2 regions of the Flintibacter porci genome follow, and region 2 is predicted to be linked to the other one. Evidence: predicted binding sites of a transcription regulator. Region 2 holds the regulator's gene; the other holds the start of a gene.
The links. The regulator HrcA, encoded in region 2, represses chaperone genes, less so after heat shock. The targets are predictions, from matches to a motif close to TGTTAGCACTCNNNNNNNNNGAGTGCTAACA.

Region 1: the regulator HrcA is predicted to act here: its motif matches at 3,400-3,430, upstream of ACEVJL_RS10175 (Hsp20/alpha crystallin family protein).

What each region holds. Positions count from the first base shown of each region.
Region 1 is NZ_JBHEVB010000008.1:28,670-40,063, reverse strand. It holds gene clpB (ATP-dependent chaperone ClpB) at 61-2,691, opposite strand; gene ACEVJL_RS10175 (Hsp20/alpha crystallin family protein) at 2,849-3,274, opposite strand; gene ACEVJL_RS10170 (2-hydroxyacid dehydrogenase) at 3,547-4,506, shown strand; gene ACEVJL_RS10165 (amidohydrolase) at 5,275-6,864, opposite strand; gene ACEVJL_RS10160 (amino acid ABC transporter ATP-binding protein) at 7,146-7,931, opposite strand; gene ACEVJL_RS10155 (amino acid ABC transporter permease) at 7,947-8,699, opposite strand; gene ACEVJL_RS10150 (transporter substrate-binding domain-containing protein) at 8,800-9,672, opposite strand; gene ACEVJL_RS10145 (alpha/beta-type small acid-soluble spore protein) at 9,978-10,172, opposite strand; gene ACEVJL_RS10140 (single-stranded DNA-binding protein) at 10,316-10,969, opposite strand; gene ACEVJL_RS10135 (TPM domain-containing protein) at 11,102-11,394, opposite strand, start outside.
Region 2 is NZ_JBHEVB010000001.1:115,988-127,381, forward strand. It holds gene dnaJ (molecular chaperone DnaJ) at 1-475, opposite strand, end outside; gene dnaK (molecular chaperone DnaK) at 597-2,456, opposite strand; gene grpE (nucleotide exchange factor GrpE) at 2,653-3,237, opposite strand; gene hrcA (heat-inducible transcriptional repressor HrcA) at 3,253-4,314, opposite strand; gene aroQ (type II 3-dehydroquinate dehydratase) at 4,483-4,914, opposite strand; gene ACEVJL_RS00540 (shikimate kinase) at 4,911-6,134, opposite strand; gene pheA (prephenate dehydratase) at 6,134-7,282, opposite strand; gene aroC (chorismate synthase) at 7,555-8,631, opposite strand; gene ACEVJL_RS00555 (3-phosphoshikimate 1-carboxyvinyltransferase) at 8,612-9,796, opposite strand; gene aroB (3-dehydroquinate synthase) at 9,798-10,883, opposite strand; gene ACEVJL_RS00565 (prephenate dehydrogenase) at 10,880-11,394, opposite strand, start outside.

The sequences.
Region 1 (11,394 bases), on a different contig from region 2:
GAGGCGAAACGAAGTTTCGCAGGAAGCTTTTTTGCCTACTTTTTTCTCGAAAAAAGTAGGTTACAGGTCGATTACTTCGCCGGAGAGAACTTCCCGGCCATCCACGACCAGCTCGCCGTCCCGGTAGTCCACGGTCAGGCGCTGACCGCTCTCCACCTGATCGGCAATGATCTTCCGGCTGATGAGGGTCTCCACGGTGTGCTGGAGGTACCGGCGCAGAGGACGGGCGCCGTAGATAGGATCGTAGGCACTGTCGATGATGAAGTCCTTGGCAGCGGGGGTGAGCTCCACCGTGAGCTGCTTGTCGCTGAGGCGGCGGTTGATGTCGGCCACCAACAGGTCGATGATGTGGGTGACATTGTCTTTGGTCAGAGGCTTGTAGAAGACGATCTCATCCAGACGGTTGAGGAACTCAGGCCGGAAGGAGCGCTTCAGGAGCTCGTTGACCTGATCCCGAGCCTCCTGGGAGATCTCACCGTTCTCATCGATGCCGTCCAGCAGGAACTGGCTGCCCAGGTTAGAGGTCAGAATGATAATGGTGTTCTTAAAGTCCACGGTACGGCCCTGGCTGTCGGTGATGCGGCCATCGTCCAGCACCTGCAGCAGGATGTTGAACACATCGGGGTGGGCCTTCTCCACCTCATCAAAGAGGATGACGCTGTAAGGCTTACGCCGTACCGCCTCGGTGAGCTGGCCGCCCTCCTCGTAGCCCACATATCCCGGAGGGGCGCCGATCAGACGAGAGACGGAGAACTTCTCCATGTACTCGGACATATCGATACGAACCAGATTCTTTTCGCTGTCGAACAGAGCCTCGGCCAGAGTCTTGGCCAGCTCGGTCTTGCCGACACCGGTGGGACCCAGGAACAGGAAGGAGCCGATGGGCTTGTTGGGGTCGGCGATGCCGGAGCGGCTTCTCAAAATGGCCTCGCTGACAAGGCGCACCGCCTCGTCTTGGCCCACCACACGCTGGTGGAGGATGTCCTCCAGGTGGAGCAGCTTCTCCCGCTCGCCCTCCATCAGACGGGCCACGGGAATGCCGGTCCAACGCTCGATGATGCGGGCGATCTCCTCCTCGGTGACCTTGTCCCGCAGCAGAGAGCGCTGCTTGCCCTCGTTGGCGATCTGCTCCTCCGCCTCCAGGGCCTTTTTCAGCTCGGGGATCTTGCCGTACTGGAGCTCGGCGGCCTTATTGAGGTCGTACTCCCGCTGGGCCTTCTCCAACTGGGCGTTGGCGGCCTCCAACTCCTCGCGGAGCTTCTGGACCTTGCCGATGGCGTTCTTCTCGTTGTCCCACTGGGCCTTCTTGGCGTTGAACTCCTCCCGCATGTCGGAGAGTTCCTTCTGGATCTCTGCCAGGTGCTCCTGGGAGATCTTGTCGGTCTCCTTTTTCAGAGCGGCCTCCTCAATCTCATGCTGGATGATCTTGCGCTGGATGATATCCAGCTCGGTGGGCATGGAGTCCATCTCGGTGCGGATCATGGCGCAGGCCTCATCCACCAGGTCGATGGCCTTATCGGGGAGGAACCGGTCGGTGATATAACGGTTCGAGAGGGTTGCGGCGGCGATGATGGCGCCGTCGGTGATCTTCACGCCGTGGTAGACCTCGTAGCGCTCTTTCAGGCCACGGAGAATGGCAATGGCGTCCTCCACGGAGGGCTCATTGACCATAACAGGCTGGAACCGGCGCTCCAGAGCGGCGTCCTTCTCAATATACTGGCGGTACTCGTTGAGGGTGGTGGCGCCGATGCAGTGCAGCTCGCCGCGGGCCAGCATGGGCTTGAGCAGGTTGCCTGCGTCCATGGAGCCCTCGGTCTTGCCGGCACCCACAATGGTGTGCAGCTCGTCGATGAAGAGGATGATGCGGCCCTCGCTCTTTTTGACCTCGTTCAAAACGGCCTTCAGCCGCTCCTCAAATTCGCCCCGGTATTTGGCGCCTGCAATGAGGGAGCCCATATCCAGGGAGAAGATGGTCTTGTCCTTCAGGCTGGCGGGCACATCGCCCTTGACGATCCGCTGGGCCAGGCCCTCGGCGATGGCGGTCTTGCCGACGCCGGGCTCGCCGATGAGGACGGGGTTATTTTTGCTCTTCCGGCTCAAAATCCGGATGACGTTACGGATTTCGTCGTCCCGGCCGATGACGGGGTCCAGCTTGTTCTGGCGAGCACGGTCCACCAGGTCGGTGCCGTACTTTTTCAGGGCATCATAGGTCTCCTCCGGGTTGTCGGAGGTGACACGCTGGTTGCCGCGGACGCTGGCTAGGGCCTGCATGACCTTCTCTTTCGTCACGTTATAAGTGCAGAACAGCTCCTTCAAATTGGAGTTAGGCCGCTCCATCAGACCGAGGAGCAGATGCTCCACGGAGATATACTCGTCCTTCATGGCGGAGGCCTGCTCCTGGGCGGCGGTGAGGGCGCGGTCCACATCCTGGGCCACGTACACCTTGTCGGCCTCCCGGCTGCCGCCGGACACCTTGGGCAGCTTGTTCACCAGGTCGGCGGCGGCAGCCTGGAAGCTGGGCACCGTCATGCCCATGGCGGTGAGCAGCTGGGGAATAAAGCCCTGCTCGTCGCTGACCAGAGCCAACAGCAGGTGCTCCTGCTCGATCTGCTGGTTGCCGTGGGCCTGGGCGATGTCCTGAGCCCCCTGGATGGCGGCCAGAGACTTCTGGGTAAACTGATTCATATTCATAGTAAGAAACCCTCCTTTTCATGGGGTTTGATGTTTTGGAAAATTAGCACTCTTATAAACTAAGTGCTAAGTGAATGATAGACCAAGTTTTTGAAAAATGCAAGAGAAAGTTTGAAAAAAGGGCGGGTAATTTACCCGCCCTTTCAGAGAGTCGCTGTTACTCGATGGCGATCTTCCGGCTCTGGGGGATCACCTCGCCCTGCTTGGGCAGGGTCAGCTTCAGCACGCCGTTATCATAGGCGGCGGTGATGTTTTCCTCCTGGATGCCGGAGACGTCAAAGGAGCGCTGGTAGCTGCCGCAGCGGCGCTCCCGGCACAGGTACTTGCCCTCCTCCTTCTTTTCGGAGGTCTCCTGGTGCTTGGCGGTGATGGTGAGAACGCCGTCCTGCAGGTGCAGGTCGATGTCGCCCTTATTAAAGCCGGGCAGATCAGCCTCCAGCAGGTAGTGGTCGCCCTTGTCCTGGATGTCGGTGCGGAAGGCGGGCAGCTGGCGCTGGCTGGCGGGGAACATGGAACGCTCAAATTCATCAAACAGGTCGTTGAAGCTGTTGCTCATACGTCCAAAGGGAATCATGCTATACATAATCAAAACTCCTTTCGGCCCAATGGGGAGCGGTTTGTATTTGCTCCCGGGCCCTTCTGAACTTTGACTTTAGTATAGTGCCCAATTATGAACAGTTCTTGCAAACATTGTGTCTAAATTGTAAATTCTAGCACTCTAGATATGAGAGTGCTAATTTTGGAGAGACGGCCTTGCCCCAAAAAGTGGAGGCTGATATAATGAAACAGAAGAAAACCGCCCTGTGGGCGGATTCCCATGTATAAATATAAAAGGAGGAACCCCATTGAAGATCCTTGTGTACGGCCCCAAGGCCCGACTTTGCCGCCCAGCTGGGAGCAGAGCTGGTATTCTGCACTCTGGACCAGTCGCCCCGCCAGGCGGCGGCGGAAAACCCGGACGCCCAGGTGCTCTTTGACGACCCCATTGTGGACGTGGGCCGGGAGATCATCGACCTGCTGCCTAACCTGAAGCTCATCCAGTCGGAGGGCGTGGCCTTCAACCGCATTGACCTGGAGGCGGCCCGGGAAAAGGGGATCTTCGTGTGCAACAACAAGGGCTGCAACGCCGACTCCGTGGCCGAACACACCGTCATGCTCATGCTCATGGCCCTGCGCCACGGCATCACCGGCCACAATGCGGTGAAGGCCGGCCTCCAGGTGAAGATGAAAGAGGCGGTCATGGCCTCGGGCAGCCCGGAGCTGGGAGAGCAGACCGTGGGCCTGGTAGGCTTCGGCGACATCGCTCAGGCCACCGCCCGGCGGCTCAAGCCCTTTGGCTGCAAGATGTACTATTACAGTCTCCACCGCCGTTCCCCCGAGGTGGAGGCCGATTTCTGGGTGGAATACCTGCCCCTGGAGGAGTTGGCTGCCACCTGCGACATCCTCTCCCTCCACTGCGCCGTTAACGACCAGACCCGGAACATGGTGAACGCCGACTTGGTCGCCAAGATGAAGCCGGGTATCATTCTGGTGAACACCGCCCGGGGCGACCTGGTGGACAATCTGGCGGTGCGCCAGGGCCTGATCGATGGGCGCATCGGCGGCATCGCTATGGACACCCTGGCTCCCGAGCCCACCCCCGCTGACCACCCCTTGGTGGATCTGCCCGCGGAGATCGCCGACCGGGCGATCTACTCCCCCCACCTGGGCGGCAACACCGGCGGTTCCTTCCGCCGGGCGCATAACAATATGTGGAACAATGTGAAGCTTATCCAGGAGGGCAAGCGGCCTAATTTTGTGGTAAATGGGCTGTAATCATTCTTTTTAGAAGCAAAACCGCAGTCGGAGTAAACCGGCTACGGTTTTTTGTTTGGGGGAACCCTTGTTCCTTTTTGCTTGCCCAAAAAGGAACCAAAAAGGCACCAGGGGGCTTCCTTCGATGAACACCTGGCTTGCGCCGGTGTTCATAGGCGTCGCCCCCTGGACCCCCGTTTACGGGGGACGCCCTCCTGAGGATTTGGCATTTGCGTCCGGCGGCTCCGAATACAAGACCTTGCATTCTTCTTGCCCCGGGCCTTAGGCCCTACCAGACGGAAATTTAAGGTGTTCGCGCTGTACGGACACCGCCTACTCTGGCAGAACCGTGGCAGCCGGGCAATCGATGACGGCCGCACCAAACAGGTAGGCAGGCACCAGGCGGTGTATGATAGAAGCAACCCTTCACATATTTTGATGGCAAAAGGGCCTAAGGCCCGGGAGTAGAGGGGGGCACGGTCAAAACTTAGACCGCCGGAAGATACGAAAAACCCAAAGGGACACGCTCCCGTAACAGGGGGTCCGGGGGCCGACTCCCCCTGTCAGGGGGAGATGGCCCGAAGGGCCAGAGGGGGTAGGGACAAGGTGACTGTGAGCGCCCGCTGCGCGTAGGCGCTCACCGGAACCGTCCCCCGGAGGCGTTCAAGGTGAATTGCCCCGGAGGGGCAAGAGAGGGTGGCCTGGGCCATTGGTTACTTTGCCGCCGCGGGCAAAGTAACATCCGTCTGCTACCCTGCCCCGCAGGGCGGAACCCTCTCTCATAAGATTTTATATTTTCTTCGCAAAAACAGTCTTTCCCGCCAAAACCGTCTCAAAAACAGGAACTTTCGGCAGCTCCTGGGGAGAAACCGCAAACAAATCTCCATCCAGAATCACCAGATCCCCCTGCATCCCGGGCATCAGCCGCCCACGAACCTCCTCGTCCCGGCTCGCCCAGGCCGCCCGGGAGGTAAACAGGCTCAGTCCCTCCTCCAGAGACAGGGCCTGCTCCGGCAGGTAGGTGCGCTTCCCCGCACGGTCCTGGCGGGTGACGGCGGCGCGGAGGTTGTCCAGCACGTCAAAGGGTTCCACCGGGCAGTCGGAGCCACCGCTCACGGCCAGTCCCAGCTCCAGCATGGAGCGCCAGTTGTAGCACTCCCGGGCGCGCTTCTCCCCCACCCGCTGGGTAATGATGCCCATGTCCTCTTCAATAAAAATGGGCTGGATATAGGCCTGGAGGCCCAGAGCTTTCATCCGCGCCAGCAGAGCGGCATCGGTGATCTGGGCGTGGACTGCCCCGTGGCGGGCCTGAGGCCAGGGGTCCCGGGCCTGGACCGCTTCCACCGCCTGGCACAGCTGCTCCAAAGCCCCGTCCCCGATAACGTGGACGGCCACGTCCATCCGGGCTGTGTGGGCGGCCTCCACCAGCTGCTCCAGCTCGCTGGGCGTGTAGATGGCCATGCCCTTCCACTCCGGGTCGTCTGCATACCCCTCTCGAAGCAGGGCGGTGCGGGCGCCCAGAGAGCCGTCCTGGAGGAGTTTCCTCGGCCCGGTACGGAAGAGACTCTCCCGGTCCTGGGGATCCGACCGGACCGAAAGGAAGCGCTCAAAATCCGATGGAGCAAGCAGACACTGCTCGTATACCCGCAGCGTCAATTCTCCGTCCTGTTCCATCTCCCGGAACAAGCGGACCAGACGCACCGGGTCCATACCGGGCAGCACCTGGAGGTCGTCGGAGTGGACGCAGGTGAGGCCCTTGGCGTTGGCATCGGCTTGGCCTCTCCGGGTGAGGGACTTGACCTCTTCATCGGAGAGAGGGGGCACCACCTGCATGTAGAGGCGCATGGCCTCCTCCCGCAGCAGGCCCTGCTCAAAGTCTACCTTTTCCAGAACAGACTCCTCCACTCCGGTAAGAGTTTTCAGCCGCTCCAGCATGGGGGTGTTGCAGGCGGCCACGTGGGCGCAGCAGCGCAGCAGGCATACCGGAACTTCCCGGGAAATCTGATCCAGGTCGGCCCGGGTGGGCATGCGCTCCTCGGCCAGAGTCTCCTGGTTCCAGCCCATGCCCAGCAGATAAGAGGCCCCAGTCTGGGCCAGCTTGTCCCGCCCGCGGCGGATCATCTCTTGGATGGAAGGGACCCCTGCCAGAGGCAGGCTGTCCTGAAACAGAGCGTAGAGCAGCAGGTGCATGTGGGTGTCATGGAAACCGGGGAGCACCTGACGGCCCTCCAGGTCGGTTTTCTCGTCCCAGGGGAGTGCCAGGGCGTCCCGGTCGCTGCCCACAAAGACGATGGTGCCATCTTCTACGCCAATGGCCTGCTGCCGGTCTTTGCCGGGAACCATGGTGTCCACCTTGCCGTGATACCAGAGTCTGCGCATGAGAACTCCTCCATTTTCTTTTCTTAAACATATGATACGGCACGTTCCGCCAAAAATCCACCTGCTTTTTTCTTTCCGGCGGGAAATGCGGGCGGATGATATCCGCCCCTATGGGGTGCGGGAAAGCATAACAGGCCGATGGGGACATCGGCCCCTACAGAACAAAAAAAGCGGGAGCGACGCAGAACATCGCTCCCACAAACAGGTTGCTTACAGTCACAGAGGGGAAACGAAGTTTCCCAGAAAGTTCTTTTGCGTACTTTTCTTTCAAGAAAAGTACGTCAATTCTCGGAGTAGCGGGACAGGAACTGGCGGGTGCGCTCCTCCCGGGGATGCTCGATGACCTGCCGGGCCGGTCCTTTCTCCACGATGACGCCGCCGTCCATAAACATAACCTCGTCGGCCACATCCCGGGCAAAGGCCATCTCGTGGGTGACGATAATCATGGTGGTCTTCTGCTCGGCCAGGGAGCGAATCACTTTCAATACCTCCCCGGTGAGCTCCGGGTCCAGAGCGGAGGTGGGCTCGTCAAAGCACAGGATGTCGGGCTTCAGGGCCAGGGCGCGGGCGATGGCCACACGCTGCTGCTGTCCACCGGAGAGCTGACTGGGGTAGTGGTCGGCCCGGTCACTCAGGCCCATTTTGGCCAGCAGCTCCCGGCCCTCGGCCTGGATCTCCTCCAGAATGGCCTTCTTATTCTGCTTATATTCCGGCAGTTCCTGGCTGAGCAGCTCTTTGGCCAGGGTAACATTTTGCAGCGCCGTGTACTGGGGGAACAGGTTGAAGGACTGGAACACCAGACCAAAGTGGAGGCGCTTTTTCCGTATCTCGGTTTCCCGCTGAGTGGCAGGATCGCTGGCATCAAAAAGTACCGAGCCATTGACAGATATGGTCCCCTGGTTGGGTGTCTCCAAAAAGTTGAGGCAGCGCAGCAGAGTGGTTTTGCCGGAGCCGGAGGAGCCGATAATGGCCAGGGTCTGTCCCTGCTCCAGGGAGAAGCTGATGTCCTCCAATACCCGGGTGGGACCGAAATGCTTTTCAATATTGCATACGTCCAAAATTGCCATATTCGGTCCTCCTCATCACTGAAAGAATTCCATTTTCTTCTCCAGCTGGCCCAGCAACAACGTGACCACGCCGCTGAAGATCAGGTAGTACACAGCGGTAAAGAACAGGGGCCACACCAGGCCGGCGATGCCGGAGTTGCCCTTCATGAAAGACTCGCCCATCCAGATGACTTCCTGCAAAGCAATGACCCGGGCCAGGGAGGTATCCTTTACCAGGGTGATGATCTCGTTGGACATGGGAGGGACGATGCGCTTGATCATCTGCAGCAGGGTAATGTGGCGGAAGATCTGGAGCTTGGTCATGCCCAGCACCTGGCCCGCCTCCTGCTGGCCCTTGGGAACGCCCTGGATACCGCCCCGGTAGATCTCGGAGAAGTAGCAGGCGTAGTTAATGATAAAGGCCACGCACACGGCCAGCATCCGGCCTGACTCTCCGCTGGGCCAGCTGAACCACTTCTGCATACCGGGTACGTAGAACAGGGCAATGATCTGCAGCACCAGGGGGGTGCCGCGGATGATCCACACCAGCAGCCGGCATACCAGGCTGATGGGCTGCAGCCCCAGCAGCCAGTTGAGCAGGGGAGACATGCCGGGCTTCCGGAGAAACCCCAGCGGCGCCCAGCGGTTCATGGAACCGAAGCTGATGATAAGGCCCAGGGGCAGGGCTCCGATGAGGGTGATAAAGAACAGCTGCAGCGTCTTGAGAAAGCCGCTGTTCAGCGCCGCAAGCACAGTTTGGAATGTGCTGGAGGTGAAAAATTCGATCATGGTATCGTCCTCTCCGGGTGATGATGGTGGGGCAAAAGCCGCCGAAAGGCAGAGCGCGCATAAGACGCGCTCTGCCTCAGGTATGACTATGGGGAAGGAATCACTCCAGGATCACAGCATCCTGAAGGCCGTAGGTGGTGGCAGTCTCCAGCACGGTTCCGTCGGCCACCTTCTCAGCCCAGAAGGTATTGAAGGCGTCTACCAGGTCGGAGCCCTGGCGGAAGCCTACGCCGTACTCCTCAGACTCCAGACCCTGGGCGTCGTTGAGGTTGAGGCTGTAAACCAGGTCGGCATAGCTGGTGCCCTCGCCGGTCATCTCGGCGGCCATCAGCACGTCGATGACGGCGGCGTCAGAAGTGCCCGCGGAGACCTCCATCAGAGCGTTGGACTGAGCCTGGACGGGAACGGTGGTGGCGCCCAGAGCCAGGGCGGCATCCTCGCCGGCGGAGCCGGACTCCACGGCGATGTTCAGGCCCTCCAGAGAGGTGAGACCCTCGAAGTCAGCGGCCTTGTCGGCGGCATAAATCAGGGTCTGGTAGTTGGTGCAGTAGGGAACGGAGGTGCCCATAGCGGCCATGACGTCGTCGCTGAGGGTCATGCCGTTCCACACGCAGTCGATGGCCTTGGAGTTGAGCTCCTCCACCTTGTAATCCCAGGTGATCTCCTGGAACTCCACATTGACACCCAGGCTCTCGGCAAAGGCCTTGGCCATGTCGGCGTCAAAGCCGATCCACTCGTCGCTGCCTTCCTCTTTGTAGTCCATGGGGGCAAAGTAGGTGATACCAACCACCAGGGTGCCCTTATCCTTCACATACTGCATATCGCTGGTCTGGGTCTGGCTGGAGCTGCCAGAGCCGGAACCGCTGGTATTGTCAGAGCCGGAGCTGCTGCCGGAGGTATTGCCGCTGCTGGAGCAGGCGGCCAGGCTTGCGCACAGGGTCAGAGCCAGAGCAAGAGACAAAAACTTTTTCATAGTATGTATCCTCCCAAACATTGAAGTGAGAAAGAGAGGGGGAGCCCCCCTGTTGCTTTCACATTTTAGCACGCTAATGTGATGTTGTAAAGGGGAACTTCCATTCCCTCCCTGCTTTTTCTCTTTTGTATAAAATGTCTGAACTAACTTGGACTTGTTATGTAGAAGATAAACAAAATTAGGAATGATTCCTGGAAGCGGCGGCACAAGTGGGTCTGGAGCTGCATGGACCGCTTCCTTTTGCAGGAGAATAGAATGGGGGGCGGGACAACCGTCCCGCCCCTCTATTCTTTGGATGGAGGTTCTTACTTCATGCCGTTCTCATAGGACTCGATCATCTTCTTGACCATCTGGCCGCCCACAGAACCGGCCTGCTTGCTGGTCAGGTCGCCGTTGTAGCCCTGCTTCAGGTTCACGCCTACCTCGCTGGCAGCCTCCATCTTGAACTTGTTCATGGCTTCGCGGGCGTTGGGGACCATAGTACTCTTGTTACTGGACATGATTCGTCTCTCCTTTTTTTCTGTCTGTTTGTTGTGGATGTTTGATTCGGATGGAACATCCGCATCTATCTTTACCCAAACCAGCCTGGCTATGCGGAAAAGACGTTTCCTGATTTTGTTGTTTTTCCATGGCTTTCCATCGGTTAAAAAACGCACTGCTCCAGCACCGGCGGACAGGCCGATTGCTGGGGAGGCAGCAGGTTCATCACCGACACCTCGTAGGCGGTGCGCTCCTCACAGCGGTCGCCTAAATTTTTTGTGTACACCCGGCTCTGGAGCCGTCCCTCCAGCCCCAGCTTCTCCCCCACCTCCATCTGGCCGCACTGATAGGCCAGACTGCCCCAGGCGATGCAGGGCAGATAGTCGGAGCGGCCGTAGCGCCGGTTCACCGCCAGGATCATGTCGCAGATGGTGCGGCCCAGGGGGGTGCAGCGCAGACTGGGAGGCTTACATAGGGTGCCGGTACACACCAGGCGGTTCTGGTCCTCCCCCTGTTCCAGCAGCAGTTCCCGGACAAAGACGCTGATGACCAGGCGGCTGCCCACCCCGGTGCGGTTGTTGAAGGTGCGCACCTCTCCCCGTACCGTCAGTTCATCCCCCCGCTCCAGCCAGCCGTGCTGTTCCAGCAAAGGGCGGGAGATCACCGCGTTCACCTGGTCGGCGGCGCCGGACAGGCGGCTGACCAGCACAGGGACGGTAAAAAAATCCACGTCGTGGTTGTGGTGAGACAGAGCGGGGGGCTGGGCGGCCCGGCCGTGAAGAAGAATACGGTTTACGTCGGGGGAGGTCTGTTTCATGGCGGATCACACTCCTGAAAATCGTTTGTTCTTCCTCACTCTATGAACCGACCGGGCCGTGTATGTCCCAAAGCAGCAAAAAAGCGGCTCTCCCCAAGTGGGAGAGCCGCAAACATTGTGCATTTGTGGGGATCAGCGGCCAAATCCGCCGCCCCGGCCACCGCCGAAGCCACCGCCGCGGCCGCCGGAAAATCCACCGCCACGGCTGCCGCCGAAGCCGCCGCCGCGGCCGCCGGAGAACCCGCCGCCCCGGCTGCCAAAGCCGCCGCCGCGGGGACCGCTGGAGAATCCACCGCCCCGGGAGGAGCCGCCGCTGGGGCCATGGAAGCCGTTAAAGCCGCCGGGACCGCCCGGTCCGCCCGGACCTCTGGGACCTCCGGGGGGAGGAGGCGGAGGCCGCCGCCAGCGCCGCTGGTACCAGCCAT
Region 2 (11,394 bases):
CGCACTCCTCGGTGCGGTTGAGGTTGATCTCCTTCTCGCAGCCGAAGGCGGCCTCTTCAAAGGTAATGGTCAGGTTGGCCCGCAGGCTCTCCCCCTTCTGGGGACCGTTACGCCGGGCTCCGCCGCCGCCAAAGCCGCCGAACCCACCGCCGCCAAAGAAGGAGCCGAAGATATCGCCCAGGTCAATATCCCCCATGTCAAAGCCGCCGAAGCCGCCGCCGGGACCGCCTGCGCCATAGTTGGGGTCTACTCCCGCATGGCCAAACTGGTCATACCGGGCACGCTTCTGCTCGTCGGACAGGACGCTGTAAGCCTCGTTCACTTCCTTGAACTTGGCCTCTGCCTCCTTGTCGCCGGGGTTCATGTCGGGGTGATATTTTTTAGCCAGCTTCCGGTAGGCCTTTTTAATCTCATCGTCGGAGGCGCCTTTGCTTACGCCCAGCACCTCGTAATAATCTCGTTTCTGTTCTGGCATATGGTTCACCTCTGTTTCTGAGAAAAACGGTGTGATCCTTCGTTTCCTCTCTAATTGGATGCAGACACAAGGGCGCGCAGGCGGGGCATAGCCCCGCCTACGCGGCCGTTACATATGGGAATTATTTTTTGTCGTCATCCACCACGGTGTAATCCGCGTCCACTACGTCATCGCCGCCGTTGCTGCCGCCGGCCTGGCCGCCGCCGAAGTTGGCGCCGCCCATGTCAGGGCCGGGACCAGCCTGGCCGCCCTGCTGCTGGTAGAGCTTCTCGCTGACGGCGTAGAAAGCCTTCTGCAGCTCCTCGGTGGCGTTCTTGATGGCCTCGGTGTCGGAGCCCTTCAGGGTCTCCTTCAGCTTGCCCAGATCGCTCTCGATGTTGGAGCGGTCGCCGGCGTCCATCTTGCCGCCCATCTCCTCCAGGGCCTTCTCGGTCTGGAAGACCATCTGGTCGGCCTGGTTGCGGGTATCGGCAGCCTCGCGCTGCTTCTTGTCCTCGGCGGCAAACTGCTCAGCCTCACGCACAGCCTTATCGATGTCGTCCTTGGACATGTTGGTGGAGGAGGTGATGGTGATGTGCTGCTCCTTGCCGGTGCCCAGGTCCTTGGCGGACACGTTCACAATGCCGTTGGCGTCGATGTCGAAGGTAACCTCGATCTGAGGCACGCCGCGGCGGGCGGGAGCGATTCCGTCCAGATTGAAGCGGCCCAAAGTCTTGTTGTACTGAGCCATCTCACGCTCGCCCTGGAGCACGTGGACCTCAACGGAGGTCTGGTTGTCCGCGGCGGTGGTGAAGGTCTGGCTCTTCTTCACGGGGATGGTGGTGTTGCGCTCAATGAGCTTGGTCATCACGCCGCCCATGGTCTCAATGCCCAGGGACAGGGGGGTGACGTCCAGCAGCAGCAGGTCCTTCACGTCGCCGGTGAACACGCCGCCCTGCAGGGCCGCGCCCAGAGCCACGCACTCGTCGGGGTTGATGCCCTTGAAGCCTTCCTTACCGGTGAGCTTCTTGACCATCTCCTGAACCGCGGGGATACGGCTGGAGCCGCCCACCATCAGGACCTTGGAGATGTCGTTGCCGCTCAGACCGGCATCGCCCATGGCCTGGCGCACAGGACCGGCAGTGGCCTCTACCAGGTGAGCGGTGAGCTGGTCAAACTTGGCACGGCTCAGAGTCAGATCCAGGTGCTTGGGGCCGGTGGCGTCGGCGGTGATATAGGGCAGGTTGATGTTGGTGGAGGTGACGCCGGACAGCTCGATCTTAGCCTTCTCAGCGGCCTCCTTCAGGCGCTGCATGGCAACCTTGTCGCCGGTCAGGTCGATGCCCTCGGCCTTCTTGAACTCAGCAGCCATCCAGTCCATCACGCACTTATCGAAGTCATCGCCGCCCAGACGGTTGTTACCGGCGGTGGCCAGAACCTCGATGACGCCGTCGTCGATGTCCAGGATGGACACGTCGAAGGTGCCGCCGCCCAGGTCGTACACCATGACCTTCTGAGCGGTCTCCTTATCCACACCGTAGGCCAGAGCGGCAGCGGTGGGCTCGTTGATGATACGCTTGACCTCCAGGCCGGCGATCTTGCCGGCGTCCTTGGTGGCCTGACGCTGAGCATCGGTGAAGTAAGCGGGGACGGTGATGACGGCCTCGGAGACGGTCTGGCCCAGATAGGCCTCGGCGTCAGCCTTCAGCTTCTGAAGGATCATGGCGCTGATCTCCTGGGGAGTGTACTTCTTGCCGTCGATGTCCACCTTGTAGTCGGTGCCCATCTCACGCTTGATGGAGATAACGGTGCGGTCGGGGTTGGTGATAGCCTGGCGCTTGGCCACCTGGCCCACCATACGCTCGCCGTCCTTGGAAAAAGCCACCACAGAGGGAGTGGTGCGGTTGCCTTCGGCGTTGGGGATAACGACGGCGTCGCCGCCCTCCATAACCGCCACGCAGCTGTTAGTCGTACCTAAGTCAATACCAATGATCTTGGACATAATGTGTTTCCTCCTAATATATGAAAAGATTGTTGTTTACAAATTTTATAAGGTTTATATTGTCACGCTGCGGATTGGACGCGCGGCCGGGTCGCTTTCGCTCCGTCTCGGGCTGGTCTCCGGGCCGCCCTGCGGCCCTGCGCTCGCCCTCGCTGCGCTCCAAGCTCCCCTGCGCGTCTATCCTCCGCGCTTCGTATCAGTTAGCCACCTTTACCATGGCAAACCGGATGACCTTGTCGCCCAGCTGGAAGCCGGCCTGGAACACGTCGCAGACGGTGTTCTCGCCGAAGTTCTCATCCTCCACATGCATCACGGCATTGTGCAGGTTGGGATCGAAGGTCTCTCCCAGAGCGGGGATCTCGGTGATGCCCAGCTTTTCCAGCACGGTCTTGAGCTGGGTCATGGTCATCTCCACGCCCTTCTTAAAGGCCTCGTCGGCGGTCTCCTGCTTGAGTGCCCGTTCCAGATTGTCGTACACCGGCAGGAAGGCCACAGCCGCATCCGCTTTGGCGTCGTTCCAGATGGAGTCCTTCTCCTTGGCGGTACGGCGGCGGTAGTTGTCGTATTCGGCGGCCAGGCGCAGGTATTTGTCCTCCTGCTGGGCCACCTGATCCTTCAGGGACTCCAGCTCAGTGAGGAGGGGATCGGCGCTCTCGCTCTGAGCCTCGCCCTGGGGCTGGGTCTGCTCGGCCTGGGGTTCGGTCTGAACCTCAGCCTGCTGCTCCACCGGCTCCTGCTGCTCCGGAGCGGTCTGCTCCGCCTTATTTTCTTTCTTGCTCATGAACTAATGTTCCTCCTATTCCTGGTCGTTCCCGTCGCCGGGGGGAAGTTCCCCCTTGCCGAACATCCGGGTCAGGCTGTCGGCGAAATAGGACAAGCGGGCGGTCACCTTGGCGTAGTCCATCCGGGTGGGTCCTACCACCCCGATGACGCCCCGCATATTATCTCCAATGTCATAGCTGGCCATGACCACGCTGGTATCCTTCAGCGCCTCGCTGACGTTTTCCGGCCCGATGAGAATATTCATATTCTGGCCGTTCTCCATGGATACCGGCAGCTTGGACCCCTCCTGGTTTTCCGCCAGGTAGGTCATCAGAGGCTTGGCCTTGTCCAGACTGCGGTACTCAGGGTGTTCCAGCAGATGGGTGATCCCCGAAGTGTGAATGGTCTGGCTGCGCTGCTCCTGAAGCACCTCGATGGCGTACTGCACTACCATGGAGATCAGGTTGAATGCCCCGGGTGCGGAACGGGTCTCCATCTTGTCCAGAGCCTGTTCCATTTCCTCCACGGTCAGACCTACAAAGGAGCTGTTCAAAACGGTGGACAGCAACTGCAGCTGGGTGTCGGAGAGCTCATCGGACAGGTGGATGAGCTTGTTGCGCACCACCGAGTTGTCGGTCATCACCACAGCGATAAAGGCGTTTTCCTCTACCATCAGCAGGTCGTACCGCTTCACCGTCACCCGCTGCTTGGGCTGGGCCATGGTAAAGACGGGGTAGTCGCTGATCTGGGAGAGCACCTTGCCCGCCCGGTCGATGACCCGGTCCAGCTCCTCCATTTTCAGGTTCAGCGCGTCGTTGATGCGCTGGGTCTCCTGCATGGTCAGCTGGTGCTCACCCATGAGCTCGTTGACGTAGAGCCGGTAGCCCATGGGGGACGGAATCCGTCCGGCCGAGGTGTGGGGCTGCTCCAGATAGCCCAGTTCGGTGAGGTCGGCCATCTCATTTCGTATGGTGGCGGTGGAGATGTCCAGTCCGGCCTGCTCTGCCACGGCCTTGGAACCTACCGGTTCCGCGGTGGAGATATAGATCTCAACAATGGCCCGCAGGATTCGCTTTTTTCGATTGGTCAGCTCCATACTCTCGCCTCCATTTCTCATTCTATGTTTTAGCACTCATTCTCCCTGAGTGCTAAAGATAATGTACCACCCACCTGCAAGATTGTCAATAGGTACTTTATGAATTTATTTTAAACAAAAAAAGCCCGGCATTTCTTTGCAGAAATGCCGGGATACTGCTAATTTGACTTACCGTTGTTTCCCAGTCAGATATTGAATGGCGGCCCGGTACCCTTCAAAGCCCATGCCGATAAAGGACTTCTCACAGGCCATCCCTGCATAGGAGATGTGCCGGAATTCCTCCCGGGCATTCACATCGGACAGGTGGACCTCCACGGCGGGCAGGCCCACCGCCTTCAGGGCGTCCAAAATGGCCACGCTGGTGTGGGTATAGGCGGCGGGGTTAATAACGATGCCGTCCATCTTCCCGTAGGCCCACTGGATTTTATCCACAATGGCCCCCTCATGGTTGGACTGGAAGAGCTCCACCTGAGCACCGCACTCGTCTGCCGCCTGGCGGATAAAGGCCTCCAGGGCGGCAAAGTCCTGCTTGCCATAGATGTCCGGCTCCCGAATGCCCAGCATGTTGAGGTTGGGGCCGTTGATGACCAGAATTTTCATCCCATCACCCTCCTGATGATCTCGTCCACGGTGTCCTCCACCGTGCCGTTGTTGTCCACCGTCACCTGGGCCATAGCCTCATAGAGGGGCGCCCGGCGGCGGTAGAGCTCCTCCCGGGGCACGCTTTGGGAGACAGGCCGGCCGTCAGTGGGCAGCTTATCCAGGTCCCGGCGCAGCCAGACCACCACGGAGTTCTCCTCCATTCTGTCCCGGTTCTCCGGCCGGGTCACGATGCCTCCTCCGGCGGAGATGACCTGGCCGGACTCCTTGGCGATCTGAGCCAGAGCCCGGTGTTCCCGGACCCGGAACCCCTCCTCCCCTTCGCTGGCAAAGATGTGGGGGATGGAGCAGCCCGCCTCTTCTATTATCTTCTCGTCCACATCGGCCAGAGGGCGGCCCAGCCGCTGGGCCAATGCTTTGCCCACCGTGGTCTTGCCGCAGCCGGGCATGCCGATGAGGAGGATGTTTTTCGTCTCCCGCTCCAGCTTGGCAGTAATGTTGGCCACCAGTTCGTCGGGCAGCTTTTTGCCCTGGAACCGCTCGGAGGCCGCTTTGGCCTGAGCCACCAGCATCCCCAGGCCGTTGCCCCAGATGAGCCCCCGGTGCTGTGCCTGGAGGAGCAGCTGGGTTTTAGACGGGTTGTAAATGAGATCAAAGACACCCTCACACTGGGGGAACTGGTCCAAATCCACAGGGGAAACTCCGTTGTTTGGGTACATCCCCACCGGCGTGGCGTTGACGATGATCTGGGCATCGGCGTGGCGGTCCAGATTCTGATAGTTATTCTCCCCGGAACGGGAGATGGTAACGACCTCCCTTGCCCCCAGCTCGGAGAGTACCGAGCGCACCGTAAGGGAGGCTCCGCCGCTGCCCAGCACCAGGGCTTTCCGGCCCTCCACCTGGGCACCGGCGGACTTTAACAGGTACAGAAAGCCGTCGTAGTCGGTGTTGTCCCCCAGCAAGGTACCGTCGGAGCGGCGAAGAATGGTGTTCACGCTGCCGATGCGACGGGCGGCCGGGGTGAGCTCGGCACAGTACTCCATCACCGTCTTTTTATAGGGGATGGTAACGTTCAAGCCGTGGAACTCCCCCTTTTGCAGGAAGTCCCCCACCTCCTCCGGCTCCAGAGGGATGAGCCGGTAGGGGTAGTTCCCCAGCAGGCTGTGGATTTTTGGGGAAAAGCTGTGGCCCAGCTTGCGGCCGATGAGCCCGCAGTCCATCAGCAGATCACCTCGTTGTAGGTGCCCAGATAGCGGAAGTGCTCGCTCTCCTCCTCCAGGTCCCGGAAGATCCGCTCCATCTCGGGGGCATACACGGAGCACTCCAGGTCGAAGTAGAACATGAACTCGAACTCCCGGTCAGGGAGAGGACGGCTCTCCAGCTTACGCAGGTTGATGCCCAGGGCGTAGAACTTGGACAGTACATTGTAAAGGGCGCCAGGCTTGTGGGGCAGGGTCATCATCAGAGAGGTGCGGTCGGCCCCGGGATAGATCTCGGAATTCTTGGAGATGCAGATGAAGCGAGTGTAGTTGTTGTCCTGGTCCTGGACGTTCTGCTCCAGGAGATTGAGCCCATAGAGCTCGCCGCAGAAGCGGGAGGACAGGGCGGCCACGTCCCGGCGCTCCGACTGGGCTACCATCTGGGCGGCCAGAGCGGTATTCTCCACCACGGTGACCTTCACGCCCTTCAGGGTGGACAGGTAGCCGGCGCACTGGCTGATGGCCTGCTGGTGGGAGAAGATCTCCTTGATGTCCTCCTTTTTCACCCCGTGCTTACAGAGCAGGTTGTGGCTCACCTTCAGGCGGGCGGAGCGAACGATGGAGAAGTTGTGCTTGGTCATCAGGTCGTAGATGGCGTTGACGGAACCGGCGGTGCTGTTCTCGATGGGCAGCACGCCGTACTGGCACATGCCGCTCTCCACCGCCTTAAAGACGTGCTCAAAGGTATTGAAGTAGAGGATGGCAGGAGCCTTGAAGATGCTGTCGCAGGCAATCTGGGAGTAGGCGCCCTCCACGCCCTGGCAGGCCACGGTAGCCCGCTGGGGGAACAGGTCGGGGGTGGTGTCCAGGGCCTTGCGAATGGTCTCATACACCTTGGAGGTCACACCGGAGCAAGCGTTCTGGTAGGAGCGTCCGGCGGCCAGGATGGTGCGGTACACCGACTGGGTGTAGTCGGCCAGCTCCTCCCCCGCCTGCTCGCCCACCTTGCTCAGCAGGGCGCGCTCCCGGCCCGCGTCCAGGGTAGGCAGGCCGTTTGCCTGCTTATAGGCGGCCACCTCTTTGGAGACCTCCATACGCTGCTTGAACAGGTCCACCATCTGCTGGTCGATGGCGTCAATTCTCTCTCTCAGATCCTTCAGTTCTTCCATCTTCAATCACTCCTTACCTATGGGTGCAATATTCTATGACTGAATAAGGTGGCGAAACAAAGTTTCGCACCAAGCTCTTTTGCGCGCGTGAGTCAAAACCGCAGTTTCGCCTCACGCGGCAAATTTGAATTGGCTTTTCCAATTCAAATTTGTAGTGATTGCACGTGAAAGGGCACCCTGACGGTTCCCTTTCACACTATCCCTCCCTCCGAAACCTCTTGCTTCTCAGAAGCGAAACGAAGTTTCGCACAAAGCTCTTTTGCCTACTTTTCTCACGAGAAAAGTAGGTCGGTGAGGACGAGCGCGGTGACCGCCTCTACTACGGGAACCGCCCGGGGAACGATGCAGGGGTCGTGGCGGCCGGTGACCACCAGCTCCTCCACCTGCTTTTTCGACAGGCTCACCGTCTGCTGCTGTTTGGCAATGGACGGGGTGGGCTTCACCGCCAGACGGAACACCAGGGGCATGCCGTTGGTAATACCCCCCAAAATGCCTCCGGCGTGGTTAGTCTCGGTGACCAGCTTCCCGTCCTTCACGGTAAAGGGGTCGTTGTTCTCCGAGCCCCGCATGGTAGCCACGCCGAAGCCCGCGCCAAACTCCACGCCCTTCACCGCAGGGATACCGAACAGGGCGGCGGCCAGACGGTTCTCCATGCCGCCGAACATGGGCTCTCCCAGCCCGGCGGGTGCTCCGGTGACTAGGCACTCCACAATGCCGCCCACCGAGTCGCCCTCCTCCTTGGCCTGGAGGATGGCCTTGCGCATCCGCTCCCCCGCCTTCTCATCCAGAACCGGGAAGGGAGCCCGCTTCAGAGCGTCCAGCGTCTCCACGCTCTCCCCCATAGGGTCGAAGGGCCGGTCGGCCTCTGCGGCGATGGAGGCGATGTGGGCAGCCACCTCAATGCCCCGGCGTTTTAAGATCTGCAGGCAGATGCCGCCCGCAATGCACAAAGGCGCGGTGAGGCGGCCGGAAAAGTGGCCTCCCCCCGCCACGTCCTGGAAGCCGCCGTACTTCACCTGGGCGGTAAAGTCGGCGTGGCCGGGACGGGGCTTGTCCCGGAGCTGGGCATAGTCCTGGGAGCGGGTGTTGGTGTTTTCAATGAGGGCGGCCAGCGGAGCACCGCAGGTCACATCGTCCACCAAGCCGCTGAGAAACTGGGGCAGGTCGGCCTCCTTGCGGGGGGTGGAGGTGGCGTTTTGTCCCGGAGCCCGGCGCTTTAAAAACCGCCCCAACTCCTCCATGTCCACCCGCTCCCCGGCGGGCAGGCCGTCCACCACGACCCCGATGGCCGGGGAGTGAGACTGTCCAAAGACGGACACGTGGATATGTTCACCCAGATATGAGGCCATGTATTTCTCCTCCCAACGCAGTGTAGTCCTCCCAGAACCGGGGGTAAGATTTTTTCACGCACTCCGCACCCAAAATAGTCACCGGCTCTTTGCAGGCTACAGCGGCCACGGCGGCCATCATGGCGATGCGGTGGTCGTTGCAGCCGTCCACCGTGCCGCCCTCCAGGTGGTCCACCCCCTCCAGGATGAGGGTGTCCCTCCCCACCTGAGCCTTGGCTCCCAGGGCGTTCAAGGTGCGGGCGATGGTCTCCAGGCGGTCGCTCTCCTTTATGCGCAGCCGCCCGGCATGGACAAACCGGGTGGGTCCCTTCCGCACCGCCGCCATGGCGGCCAGCGGGGGCGCCAGGTCGGGGCACTGGGACAGGTCGATGTCCACATCTCCGGGCCGGGCCAGCTTCCAATAGAGGGTACCGATCTGCCGGTCTCCCTGGACGGAATCGGAATTGAGCCCCTGTATGTCTACCTGAGCGCCCAGGAAGTTGGCGGCGTACCAGAAGGCGGCGCCCGACCAGTCGGCCTCCAAGGTCAGGTCCCGTGCCTGATAGGTCTGGTTTCCCGGCACCAGGAAGCCGTCCTCCTGCTCCTCCACCTTTATATCAAACCGGCGGAGCATATCCAGCGTCATATCCACATAGCCCCGGGATTCCAGGGGTGTGGTGAGGACGATCCGGCTGTCTCCAGGCAGCAGAGGCAGGGCATAGAGCAGCCCGGTGATAAACTGGCTGGACACGTTGCCGGGAAGGGCATAGACGCCCGGCTCCAGCTGACCTTCCACGGTCAGGCAGGCCCCCTCCTGGTTCCACAAAATCCCCTTCTCCTCAAATAAGCGGATGTAGGGACCCTGGGGCCGCTCCATCAGCCGTCCCCGGCCGGTAAAGTGGCTGCCGCCCCGCACAGCCAGGGCCACCGGGATGAGAAAGCGCAGGGTGGAACCCGACTCGCCGCAGTCCAGCAAAGGCAGTCCATCCGCCTGTGCGGGCTGTCCGCTTTTCAGAGCGGCTACACAGTCCTGAGTGGCCTGAATATCCTCGGAAACCGCCAGGTTGGAGAGCTTTCCCTCCCCCTGGGCCAGCATGAGGGCAAGCACCGCCCGGTGGGTCTGGGACTTGCTGGAGGGCGGGGTGACCGCTCCCTTCAGCGTTCCCGGCAGAATGGTCACATTCATCTCAGTTTCCTTTCCACATGGGGGCCAGAGCCTCCAGCAGCGCTTCCCGGGACATGGCGTGGGGAACGGCCTTTCCCAGCTCCTCCAGCACGATGAGGCGGATGTCGCTGCCGGCGTTCTTCTTGTCCAGGCCCACCGCCTCCACCAGGGTATCCCAGGGACAGGGAATGGTGAGGGGCAGCTGGTACTCCTTTAATATATTCTGGATGGTCTCGGTCGTTCCGGCGGGAGTGATGCCCATCTGTTCCCCCAGCCGGGCGGCTACGCACATGCCAGCGGCCACCCCCTGGCCGTGGGTCCAGGTCTCGTAATGGCCGGCCAGCTCAAAGGCATGGCCGATGGTGTGGCCGAAGTTCAGTACCATCCGCTCGCCGGTGTCCCGCTCATCGTTGAGGACAACTTTGCGCTTGATGTCACAGCAGGTGTGGATGACCTCCTCGATGTGCTCCATCACGCCGTCCCGTCCGCCCCAGGCGGCCAGCTTGTCAAAGAAAGCCCGGTCCCGGATGCAGCCGTACTTGATGACCTCGGCCATGCCGTCGGAGAAGGTGCGGTCGGTGAGGGTGGTGAGCACCTCCGGGTCAATGAGCACGCCCTTGGGCTGCCAGAAGGCCCCGGCCAGGTTCTTGCCCGCGTGCAGGTCGATGGCCACCTTGCCGCCCACGGAGGAGTCCACCTGAGCCAGGAGGGTGGTGGGGATCTGGATGTAATCCACACCCCGCAGCACGGTGGCGGCGGCAAAGCCCGCCAGGTCGCCCACCACGCCGCCGCCCAGAGCAATCACGGCGTCGGTGCGGGTGAGGCGGGCGGCCATCATGGCCTCCCACAGCTCCTGGAGCCGCTCCACACACTTGCTCTCTTCCCCGGCGGGAACGGTGTGGAGAATGGCACAGAACCCCGCTTTTTCCAGACTGTCCAGCACCCGCTGGCCATAGAGGGGACCTACCGTGCTGTCGGTAACCACAAAGAGGGCCTTGGCCCGGGGCAGCACCGCCTTGCACCGCTCCCCCACTCGGTCCAGGAGCCCACGCTCAATTTCAATGTCGTAGGCCCGGCCGGGCAGGTCTACCGTCAGGATTTTACTCATTGTCCATCCACCTTCTCTTTGCAGATCCGGCCCTCCGCCAGGAGGGTACAAAGCCGGTCGCCGTTGCCCTGCTCCAGGGCTTCCCGGTACTCCTGGAGGCTGCCGATCATCTGGTCCAGCTCCTGAAGCAGGAAGGTCCGGTTCTCCAGAAACAGGTCGGTCCACATGTGCTCGTTGAGCCAGGCCACCCGGGTCAAATCCATGTAGCTGCCCGCCGAGTAGCCCTTGTGCATCTGGGCTCGGGGACTCTTTACATAGGCGTTGGAGATGACGTGGCACATCTGGGAGGTATAGGCGATCATCTCGTCGTGGTGCTCCGCGGTGGTCACCGTCAGGTGGGCAAAGCCGGCGGGGGTCAGGAGCTTTTTCACCCGGTCCAGCAGCAAAATATCGTCGGCCTGGGGCGGGACCACTACCATAGGCGCCCCGTCAAACATATCTGCCTTGCTGTTGGCAAAGCCGGAGAACTGGGTGCCCGCCATGGGGTGGCCGCCCACAAAGGTGAAGCCAT